3 regions of the Pseudomonas sp. MPR-R2A5 genome follow, and region 1 is predicted to be linked to each of the others. Evidence: predicted binding sites of a transcription regulator. Region 1 holds the regulator's gene; each other region holds the start of a gene.
The links. The regulator FliA, encoded in region 1, starts transcription of late flagellar genes. The targets are predictions, from matches to a motif close to CTAAAGTTTNNNNNNNNNNNGCCGNTAA.
Positions count from the first base shown of each region.

Region 2: a site for FliA is predicted at 1,277-1,304, ahead of AC1Q6I_RS17370 (methyl-accepting chemotaxis protein). Genes of this name have one in related genera too.
Region 3: a site for FliA is predicted at 1,666-1,693, ahead of AC1Q6I_RS14515 (methyl-accepting chemotaxis protein). Genes of this name have one in related genera too.

Region 1 is NZ_JBXAFK010000043.1:65,514-68,788, forward strand. Features, by position in the region: gene AC1Q6I_RS25980 (protein phosphatase CheZ) at 1-347, opposite strand, end outside; gene AC1Q6I_RS25985 (chemotaxis response regulator CheY) at 366-740, opposite strand; gene fliA (RNA polymerase sigma factor FliA) at 908-1,648, opposite strand; gene fleN (flagellar synthesis regulator FleN) at 1,645-2,478, opposite strand; gene flhF (flagellar biosynthesis GTPase FlhF) at 2,584-3,275, opposite strand, start outside.
Region 2 is NZ_JBXAFK010000023.1:9,423-12,697, reverse strand. Features, by position in the region: gene AC1Q6I_RS17370 (methyl-accepting chemotaxis protein) at 1-1,218, opposite strand, end outside; gene AC1Q6I_RS17365 (aldo/keto reductase) at 1,363-2,358, opposite strand; gene AC1Q6I_RS17360 (LysR family transcriptional regulator) at 2,479-3,275, shown strand, end outside.
Region 3 is NZ_JBXAFK010000018.1:11,839-15,113, forward strand. Features, by position in the region: gene AC1Q6I_RS14505 (STAS domain-containing protein) at 1-4, opposite strand, end outside; gene AC1Q6I_RS14510 (response regulator) at 28-396, opposite strand; gene AC1Q6I_RS14515 (methyl-accepting chemotaxis protein) at 406-1,620, opposite strand; gene AC1Q6I_RS14520 (hypothetical protein) at 1,903-3,249, opposite strand.

The DNA of each region.
Region 1 (3,275 bases):
CCGTTGACCAGGGGCGTGGCGTTTTCCACCAGGTCCATGGTGCGGTTGGCCGCTGCCTCAGTCAGCCTGACCACATAGGACAGGCGTTCGGTGGCGTCGGTGATCTGCGAAATCTCTTCGGCTTGAGGCATGTGCGGGTCAATCTGGAAATTGACGATCGCACTGTGAAGCTCGCGTGTGAGCTTGCCCACCTCCTGGTACAGGCCGCGGTCACGGGTCTGGTTGAGCTGATGGATTAACTGCACCGCATCGCCGAACTGGCCTTTTTCAAGGCTGTCGACCAGCTGGTGAGCATGTTTTTTCAGGGTCGACTCAAAGTCGGCCTGCGATGATTCTTTTTGCTCCATAGCTCCCCCGTGGCAGCATTAGCCGTGGATGCGTTCGAAGATTTTTTCGATCTTCTCTTTCAAGGCCTGCGCAGTGAATGGTTTGACCACATAGCCGTTAACCCCGGCTTGGGCGGCTTCGATGATCTGTTCACGCTTGGCTTCGGCGGTCACCATCAGCACGGGAAGACTGCGCAGTTTTTCGTCGGCACGCACGTGGCGCAACAAGTCGATACCCGTCATGCCCGGCATGTTCCAATCGGTTACCAGAAAGTCGATGCTCCCGCTGTTGAGGATCGGAATCGCCGTAAGGCCGTCATCCGCCTCGACCGTGTTTGTGAACCCAAGGTCACGCAACAGGTTTTTTATGATCCGCCGCATCGTTGAGAAGTCATCAACGATGAGGATTTTCATGTTCTTGTCCAATTCGACCTCCAAGCAGTCTTAAACGCGCCCAGCACCTGGACGCGCCATTTCAATCAACAGGCGTTACACAAAAAGGACTGCCCAGGGCACCACGGTTAGCCCCCGCGGCGGCCAAGGCCCTCGCGGTTGCGTCTGCAGTGTCCCCACACTGCCTGTCAGCGCGCGCGCCACTCTCCCAATCGCCCCCGCAAGCGGGCCGCGCACTGGCTGTGCAGCTGGCTGACACGCGATTCGCTGACCCCCAGGACCTCACCGATTTCCTTGAGGTTCAGCTCTTCGTCGTAGTACAGCGCCAACACCAGTCGCTCACGCTCCGGCAAATTGGCAATTGCGTCGGCCAATGCGCCCTGGAAGCGTTCATCCTCCAGGTCACGCGACGGCTCCATATGCGTACTCGCGCCGTCCTCGTGCAACCCTTCGTGTTCGCCGTCCTGCAACAGGTCGTCGAAACTGAACAGGCGGCTGCCCAAGGTATCGTTCAAAATCCCGTAATAATCGTCGAGACTCAATTGGAGTTCGGCCGCAACTTCATGATCTTTAGCGTCGCGACCGGTTTTTGCTTCAATTGACCGAATTGCGTCACTGACCATGCGCGTATTGCGGTGTACCGAACGCGGCGCCCAATCGCCTTTGCGCACCTCATCGAGCATCGCGCCACGGATACGGATACCCGCATACGTCTCGAAACTCGCGCCCTTGCTCGCGTCGTATTTGGTCGACACTTCGAGAAGGCCGATCATGCCGGCCTGGATCAGGTCTTCGACCTGGACACTGGCGGGGAGGCGTGCCAGCAAGTGATAGGCGATGCGTTTGACCAAAGGCGCGTAACGCTCGATCAACTCACCCTGACTGTCACGGGCGGACTTCTTGTAGGCGTTGTAGCCGGTCGCTGTCATAGCACGGGTCCTGCGCTCGTCTGATGCACCAATCGCTCGACGAAAAACTCCAGATGCCCCCGAGGGTTGGCGGGCAACGGCCAAGTATCGACCTTCTGAGCAATAGCCTTGAACGCCAAGGCGCATTTCGAACGAGGGAACGCTTCGTAGACTGCACGCTGCTTTTGCACAGCCTTGCGCACACACTCGTCATAGGGAACTGCGCCGACGTATTGTAGGGCGACATCGAGAAAGCGATCCGTGACCTTGGTCAACTTGGCGAACAGGTTGCGGCCTTCCTGCGGGCTTTGGGCCATGTTGGCCAGCACGCGGAAGCGGTTCATGCCGTAGTCGCGGTTAAGCAGTTTGATCAGGGCATAGGCGTCGGTGATCGAGGTGGGTTCATCGCAGACCACCAGCAACACTTCCTGCGCGGCGCGCACGAAGCTGACCACCGACTCGCCGATCCCGGCGGCGGTGTCGATCACCAGCACGTCGAGGTTGTCGCCGATATCGCTGAACGCCTGGATCAGACCGGCATGCTGCGCCGGGCTCAGGTGCACCATGCTCTGGGTGCCCGAGGCGGCCGGTACGATACGGATCCCACCGGGGCCCTGGAGCAGCACATCACGCAGCTCACAGCGGCCCTCGATCACATCGGCGAGGGTATGTTTGGGCGTCAGTCCCAGCAGAACGTCGACATTCGCCAGCCCCAGGTCAGCATCCAGCAGCATGACGCGACGGCCAAGCTCTGCCAGCGCCAGGGACAAATTCACTGACACGTTAGTTTTCCCGACGCCACCTTTGCCGCCGGTCACCGCGATCACCTGTACGGGATGCATGCTGCCCATTTTATTTCTTTACCTTGTCTTGCTTAGACGCAGGCTACATGGCTTGGCCGCGTGAATCGCTTGCAGACCATCGATGTAGATACATTTCACGGTGTTCATACTGACTCAACCCACCCGTTTTGCCGGGTTGTGGTAGAGGTCAGCGAACATGTCGGCCATCGCTTCCTCGCTAGGCTCTTCTTGCATTTGCACGCTGACGGCACGGCTGACCAACTGATGACGGCGCGGCAGATGCAGGTCATCCGGGATCCGCGGCCCGTCGGTCAGGTAGGCGACCGGTAGTTCATGACTGATGGCCAGGCTCAACACCTCGCCCAGACTCGCCGTTTCATCAAGCTTAGTCAGGATGCAGCCGGCCAGCCCGCAGCGCTTGTAGCTATGGTACGCAGCGGTAAGAACTTGTTTTTGGCTGGTGGTTGCAAGCACCAGGTAATTTTTAGACTTGATGCCACGCCCGGCCAGGCTTTCCAGTTGCAGGCGCAAGGCCGGGTCGCTGGCTTGCAGCCCCGCGGTGTCGATCAGCACCACGCGTTTGCGCAGCAACGGGTCGAGCGCGTTGGCCAGCGACTGGCCCGGGTCGACGTGGGTCACCGACACATTGAGGATGCGGCCCAGGGTCTTGAGTTGCTCCTGGGCGCCGATACGGTAGCTGTCCATGCTCACCAGCGCGATATTCGAAGCGCCGTATTTGAGCACATAACGGGCCGCCAGCTTGGCCAGGGTGGTGGTCTTGCCCATGCCGGCAGGGCCGACCATGGCGATCACACCGCCCTCTTCCAGGGGTTCGATTTCCGGAG
Region 2 (3,275 bases), on a different contig from region 1:
CGAGGTTTGCTGCAATTGCGCCAGGCCAGACGACATGGCCCCGGTGGCCAGGGTCACTTCGCCGATCATGTTTTGCAGGTAGACGATAAAGCGGTTGACCGAGTGGCCGATGGCGCCGAGTTCGTCTTCGGCGCGGATGGTGATGCGTCGCGTGAGGTCGGCGTCGCCGGCGGAGAGTGCGTCGATGTTGCTTTTCAGCGTTTTCATGCGCTGGACCAACTGGCGAATCGCATAGGCCGCCAGCAGCACCAGCAGCAGTACCATGGGAATTTGCAGCAGCGCCAGGGTGCCGAGCACGTCATCGCGCTGGGCGGTGATCAGCGAGGTGGGCAGGGCGGTCGCGAGGAACCATGGCGTGCCTTCGATCGGGCGCATGTAGAAGGTGCTGGCCACGCCCTGGTTGTCGAACTCGCTGCGTTGCAACTTCTGGTCACGCTGGCCAAGGGCTTTGCTGATCATGGCGGCGAACGCCGAGGTGCCGCTCAGTTCGCTGATGTTCTTCAGCACCACCGGGCTGTTGATACGTGTGCTGTTGCTGATGATCTTGCCGTCGCCTTCGACGATCAGCATTTGCCCGCCGATGTCTTTTTCCTTGCTCGCCACCAGGTCGTTGAAGAAACCCAGGGTCACGTCGATAGTGGCAACGCCATACGCCGCGCCATCACGCTGGATGGCCATGGCGCAGTTGGTGCGCGGCTCCTGGCTGGCGTCGTCCTTGTAGGCCGCGGCCCAGGCACATTGCCCGCGTGGCGCGGCGAGGCCGCCCTTGTACCAGCTCTGGTCGTAGTAGTTGGGCGCCGGGTCGCTGTTCCAGAAGGTGTTCACGGCCAGCTTGCCCGACGCATCACGGTGCCAGAAGGTGCTGTGCTTGTTGCGCCCGGGCGTGCGCTGGTTGGGCAGCGGCCAGATACCACCGCCGAACACTTTCAGCTCGCCATACTGGTCCACCAGACCTGGCAGGACCTTGTCGATGGCATCGCTGTCGAGCAGGGGGATGGTTTGGGTGATGGTGCGTTGCTGGGCCTGGACTTTGTTCAACTCGCCCTGGATCTGTACCGCAACCTCGGCGATGCGATTGAGTACGACCTGCTCTTCAGTCTGGCGCAGGGTGGGCGCGACCAATTGGCCGATGCCCACGACGGTCAACACTAATAGCATCAGGACGAACAGCACCAGGAACACGGTGTAGCGAGCTTGGATGGAGCGCAGTGGGGGCATGGGGGTCGTCCTTACGAAGCGTTTATTGTCGACGCGGCTTTGTTAGAGCTTCGTAGGGCTATCGGCTTGGCGCGCAATAGCTTTAGGTACGATGGTGCAAGGAAGTGGGAGCCCCTTGATAAAGGGGCTCCCTGGCAGGGCTCGTCAGATATCCAGCATTGCCATGACTTCCTTGGGGTAGCGCAGGCCAGCTGTGGCGTCGGCAGGGAAGATGGCGTCCAACGCCGCCAGTTCGGCCGGGGTGAGGGTGATCGATACAGCCGCTACGTTCTGTTCCAGGTACCTGCGCTGCTTGGTCCCGGGGATTGGGATGATGAAGTCACCTTGCGCGAGCACCCAGGCCAAAGCCAATTGCCCGGCGGTGACGCCTTTGTCAGCCGCCAGGCGTTGTACCTGTTTCACCAATTGCAGGTTTTTCGCAAAGTTATCGCCCTGGAAACGTGGGCTGAGACGGCGATAGTCATCGGCGCCGAAATCGTCCGGGCTTTGCAGGGCGCCGGTGAGAAAGCCCCGGCCCAACGGACTGTAGGGCACGAAGGCAATGCCCAGGCGTTGGCAGGCGGCCAGGCAGCCGTTGTCTTCCTGGTCGCGGCTCCACAAGGAATATTCGCTTTGCAGCGCGCTGATCGGGTGCACCTTGTGGGCGCGTTCCAAGGTGGCGGCGGACGCTTCGCTCAGGCCCAGGTAACGCACCTTGCCTTGCTTGACCAGCTCGGCCATGGCGCCGACGGTTTCTTCGATGGCGACCTCAGGGTCAATGCGGTGCTGGTAATACAGGTCCAGTGTTTCTATGCCCAGCCGCCGCAACGTGCCGTCGATGGCCTCGCGGATGTACTCGGGACGCCCATTGACGCCGCGCCGCGCCGGGTTCGCCGGGTCGCGCACGATGCCGAATTTGCTCGCCAGGAACACTTGATCGCGTTTGCCGGCGATGGCCTGGCCGATCAGTTGTTCATTGGTGTGCGGGCCGTACATGTCGGCGGTGTCGAGGAAGTTGACCCCCAGTTCCAGCGCGCGATGCAGGGTGGCCGTGGCCTCGGTGGTATCGGTGTCGGGGGTGTAGAAGTCGGTCATGCCCATGCAGCCGAGGCCGATGGCGGAAACACGTGGGCCGTTTTTACCGAGTTGACGAGTGTGCATGGGTGCAGCTCCTGTTGAGGTAGGCGCCTATTGTTACCCTCGACAAAACCGGGATAAACCGGCTAAAAGCACTATCACTATTCGTAAAATCTAAATAATCCATAATAGAGGTGGCGAGATTTGGACCGTTTCAACGCAATGCGCGTGTTTACCCGGATTGTCGAGTTGGGCGGGTTCGCCAAGGCGGCCGACAGCCTGCAACTGCCACGCGCGTCGGTGACGATCCTGATCAAGCAACTGGAAGCGCACCTGGGCGTGCAGTTGTTGCAGCGCACGACGCGTCAGGTCAGTCCGACCCTGGATGGCACGGCGTATTACCAGCGTTGCGTGCAATTGCTGACAGACCTGGAGGAAACCGAAGCGGTGTTTTCTACCCGCAGCCAGAACCCGCGCGGCACCCTGAGCATTGATATGCCGTCGGGTATCGGGCGCCTTATCGTGATCCCCGCGTTGCCGACGTTCACCTCGCGTTACCCGCAGATTGAACTGGAGATCAGCCTTAATGACCGCCCGGTGGACCTGATACGCGAAGGTGTGGATTGCGTGCTGCGCGGTGGCCCGGCCCTGGACGAATCACTGGTGGCCAGGCCGCTGGCGATGATGGACCAACTGACCTTGGCCAGCCCCGGGTACCTGGAACGCATGGGGGTGCCCCAAACCCTGGACGACCTGGCCCGGCATCAGATGGTTGAGTATGTGTCCAGCGCCAGCGGCAAACGCTTCGGGCTGGAATTCGCATTAGCGAACGAGTTGCGGAGCGTCAACCTGGCCAAGACTGTCGCGGTGAACAGTTCAGACGGCTATTTCTCTGCTTGCGAAGCCGGATACGGGTTGATCCAGGCCCCCCATTATCATGCGATGCAGCAACTGGCCCGGGGGACGCTGGTGGAAGTGCTGCCACACTTGCCAGTCCCGAA
Region 3 (3,275 bases), on a different contig from region 1:
GCATGGGAGCCTCCCTGGCGCCGGGTGTCAGGGCAGAATCAGTTTTGAGACCGCTGCCAGCATCTGTGCCGGCTGGAACGGCTTGACCACCCACGCCTTGGCGCCAGCGGCCTGGCCCTCGGCCTTCTTCGATTCCTGGGACTCGGTGGTCAGCATGATGATCGGGGTGAACTTGTAGTTGGCCAGCTTCTTGACCTCCTTGACGAAGGTGATGCCGTCCATGTTGGGCATGTTTACGTCGCTGATGATCAGGTGCACCTTCTGCCCGGTGAGCTTGCCCAGGGCATCCCGGCCGTCGCACGCTTCGATCACGTCGTAACCGGCGCTTTTCAAGGCAATGCCGACCACTTGCCGCACACTGCTGGAGTCGTCGACCACTAATACATTCTTCGCCATGAGGTGCTCCTAAAAGAAGGTAATGTCTTGAGAATTCTGCTGCACGGCCGCTTCGCCATGATGGATGCGCCGTTGCTCGTCGGTGGCATAAGTGGCTTCCATGCGCGCCAGCCACTGCCGGGCGTCGACGGCGATCGCCTGGTCAGGGGCCTGGCTGGCCTGCAGGAGGTGGTCATGCAAGGCGTGCATGTTGTCTCGCACGTGACTGAGGATCTGGCTGACCCGGTCCTGGAATTGCAGGTTGACCAGCACCTCGGTCATCTCATCACGAATGCCGTAGCTTTCCTGCTTGAGCAGGTCGGCGGACTCGGCCAGGCGCCCGGTGATGTTCTGGAAGCGCTCGAGCACCACTTGAATGCTGTTTTCGGACGCCGCCACCGAGTGGCTGTCCTGGTCGGCGCTGCTGGACGCGGCCTGTACCAGTTGGGTAATGGCGTTATTGATGATGTCGACCTTGGCCGACATCTGTTGGCCGGTTTCACTGGATTTGCTCGACAGGCTGCGCACCGCATCGGCCACCACGGCGAAGCCACGACCGGCTTCGCCAGCCCGCGCCGCCTCGATGGCCGCGTTGAGCGCCAGCAGGTTGGTTTGCGCGGCAATCGCCGCCACGTCGGCGGCCATGGTGCGCAGTTCACCGGTATAGGCGGTGAGGCTACGGACCTGGGCCAGGGTTTGGTCACGGCTGCTTTGGGTCGCCTTGAGCGAATTGATCACCTGGCTCAGCTCACTGTCGCTGCGCGCCAGCACCTCAAGCGCGCCGTCGGCGGCCTGGCCATCCAGCTCACCCGCAGCGTGCTGCGAGGCTTGTACCGTTTCCTGCAACCGTGCGGCAATGCCGGTAAAACGGTTGGCCAGGCTCACAATGGCTTCTTCGGTCTGATGGCGCGAGCTTTCCACCTGCTTGGCCCAGATCGGCATGGCGCCCAGCAACACTTCATCAAGCTGTGCCCGCGCGGCCATGCCGTTATGTGCCGCGTCCGCGTCGGCCTGATCCGCCTGCGCACGCGCAATGGCTCGCCGCGTGGCGTCACGCTGCGAACCCGCGCTCCAGGCACAGGCACCGAAGCCGATCAACACCAGTACCGCGCAGGCCGCCAGGTTGGCCGCAGAAGTTGATTGCACCAATATCCACACGACGGCGGGCAGGACCGGGATGAAAGCAAACCAGCGAAAACGCGGATGACCGGTAGGGGAAATGCGGCTGGCTTGACGCTGGGTCATGAGTTCGATCCTTGAACGTTGTTGCGGATATAAACGACATAGGGTTTATCTGCGCAGTACAGAACAACTTTAGACACCTTATGTGCCTTCCGTCTGATTTATGACCAACGGATGAACGTCCACGGTGTTCAGTCCCGCTGAAGCTGCGCCTTTCGAATCGCTGCCGTTAACGTCCGCTCATGACGTTGAGAAGCCTCGGGGGCTGGCTACGCCGCGCTCTTGCGCCATTGCCCCCCAACCGGCGGTGATAGAGGACCGCCCTTGACCGTCTTCACCCAAGCCTCAAGGTTTGAACCCCCTCATCAACTTGAACAGATGGCCGGGCCAGATCCATCGTGCGTTGGGCTGGTCGCGGGTGTCTGCGAGGGTGTCGAAGGCATTGCGATTGAGCGCCGTATCCACAGGGGCATTCAGGGTAGAGGACGGCGACGCTTGATCATCAGGGGCGTTGGCTGGCTTGCTCATCCGGCCGGTGACCGGGTCGATGCTATAGCCAGCCGCCTTGCCTTTTTCGGTCAGGCCCCATACGCCATTAACGATACCCGAGAGTGCTTCGGAGGGCGGCAGCCTTATGGACTTGTCCGTGGTGCGAACAATGTGATCCTCGATCCGGACTCGCGTGTAGGTGGCGAACTCGCTGCCCAGCGGCGGTTGCTGATCGCCCTCGCTGGAGAACTTGTTCACCATCTTCTCCAGGAACGGTATCCCCCCGATGTTCATGAACGCTCCATGGTCTGGATGCAGGATGTATCGCAAAAAACCCTGGTCGATACGGGTACTGTTGATCGCCGAACCATTGAGGACGCGTGAGGCGATTGCAGCATCTTCCGGCTTGAAATCGAAAGTCACTCGATACCGCTCCGCGTCATAGCCGGTGTTGCCCCCCAAGAGCTGGCGGCCATCGCTGTGATGACGATAGGTGCCGAGTGTCATGGCCAATGCATCGACATAAACCAAATCCACTCCCTGCGCCTGCGCATAAGCATACATATCCGCGAACAAGGCACGATCCTCGCGGTTAAGGAAAAGGTTAGGGTTTAGGGTGCCATTGAAGCGGGTAAACGGTGGCTTGGCGACCGGTGGCTCGGTGTTGCTACCAAACAGGCGCGAAATCATGAGGTCACGGTGGGAATTGGACTTGGCCGGCGCCGGAGGCTCCATCGATCGCAGCTCTTCCCATGCGGCACGTCGCTCATTGAGGGTGAAAGGCCCGCCGTCGTCGTGGGCAATCAGCTGGAGTTGATCGCGCGTGAGGCCCTTGAACGGGTTGGTATCAGAACCGTTGACGAAGCCGGTCGCTTGTCGAGCCCGTGCCAGGAGATCCGGGTTATCGGTAGAGGGGACCTGCGCGTCGTGCTGCGCTTGGTTGACGAAGTACTGATCGCCGGTAATCGAGTCGAGCAGGCTGGTATCGTTTTGGCCGATGCGGGTTTCGGCACGCGTTGCGGCTTCACTCAATTGCTGAGCCAGGATTGAGACTGAGCTGAAGGTGCCACTATCGGTTGCTGAACCATAGGTATCGGGTTTGACTTCATCGCCTGGCGACACCGAAGAGCGAGGCGTGGCGTTGACTGAGCTGTTTGCCACGGGGTTGTAAGCCGACGATGCGGCAGGATTGATAATGACCATGAGCATTCACCTTGGCTTGGGAAAAC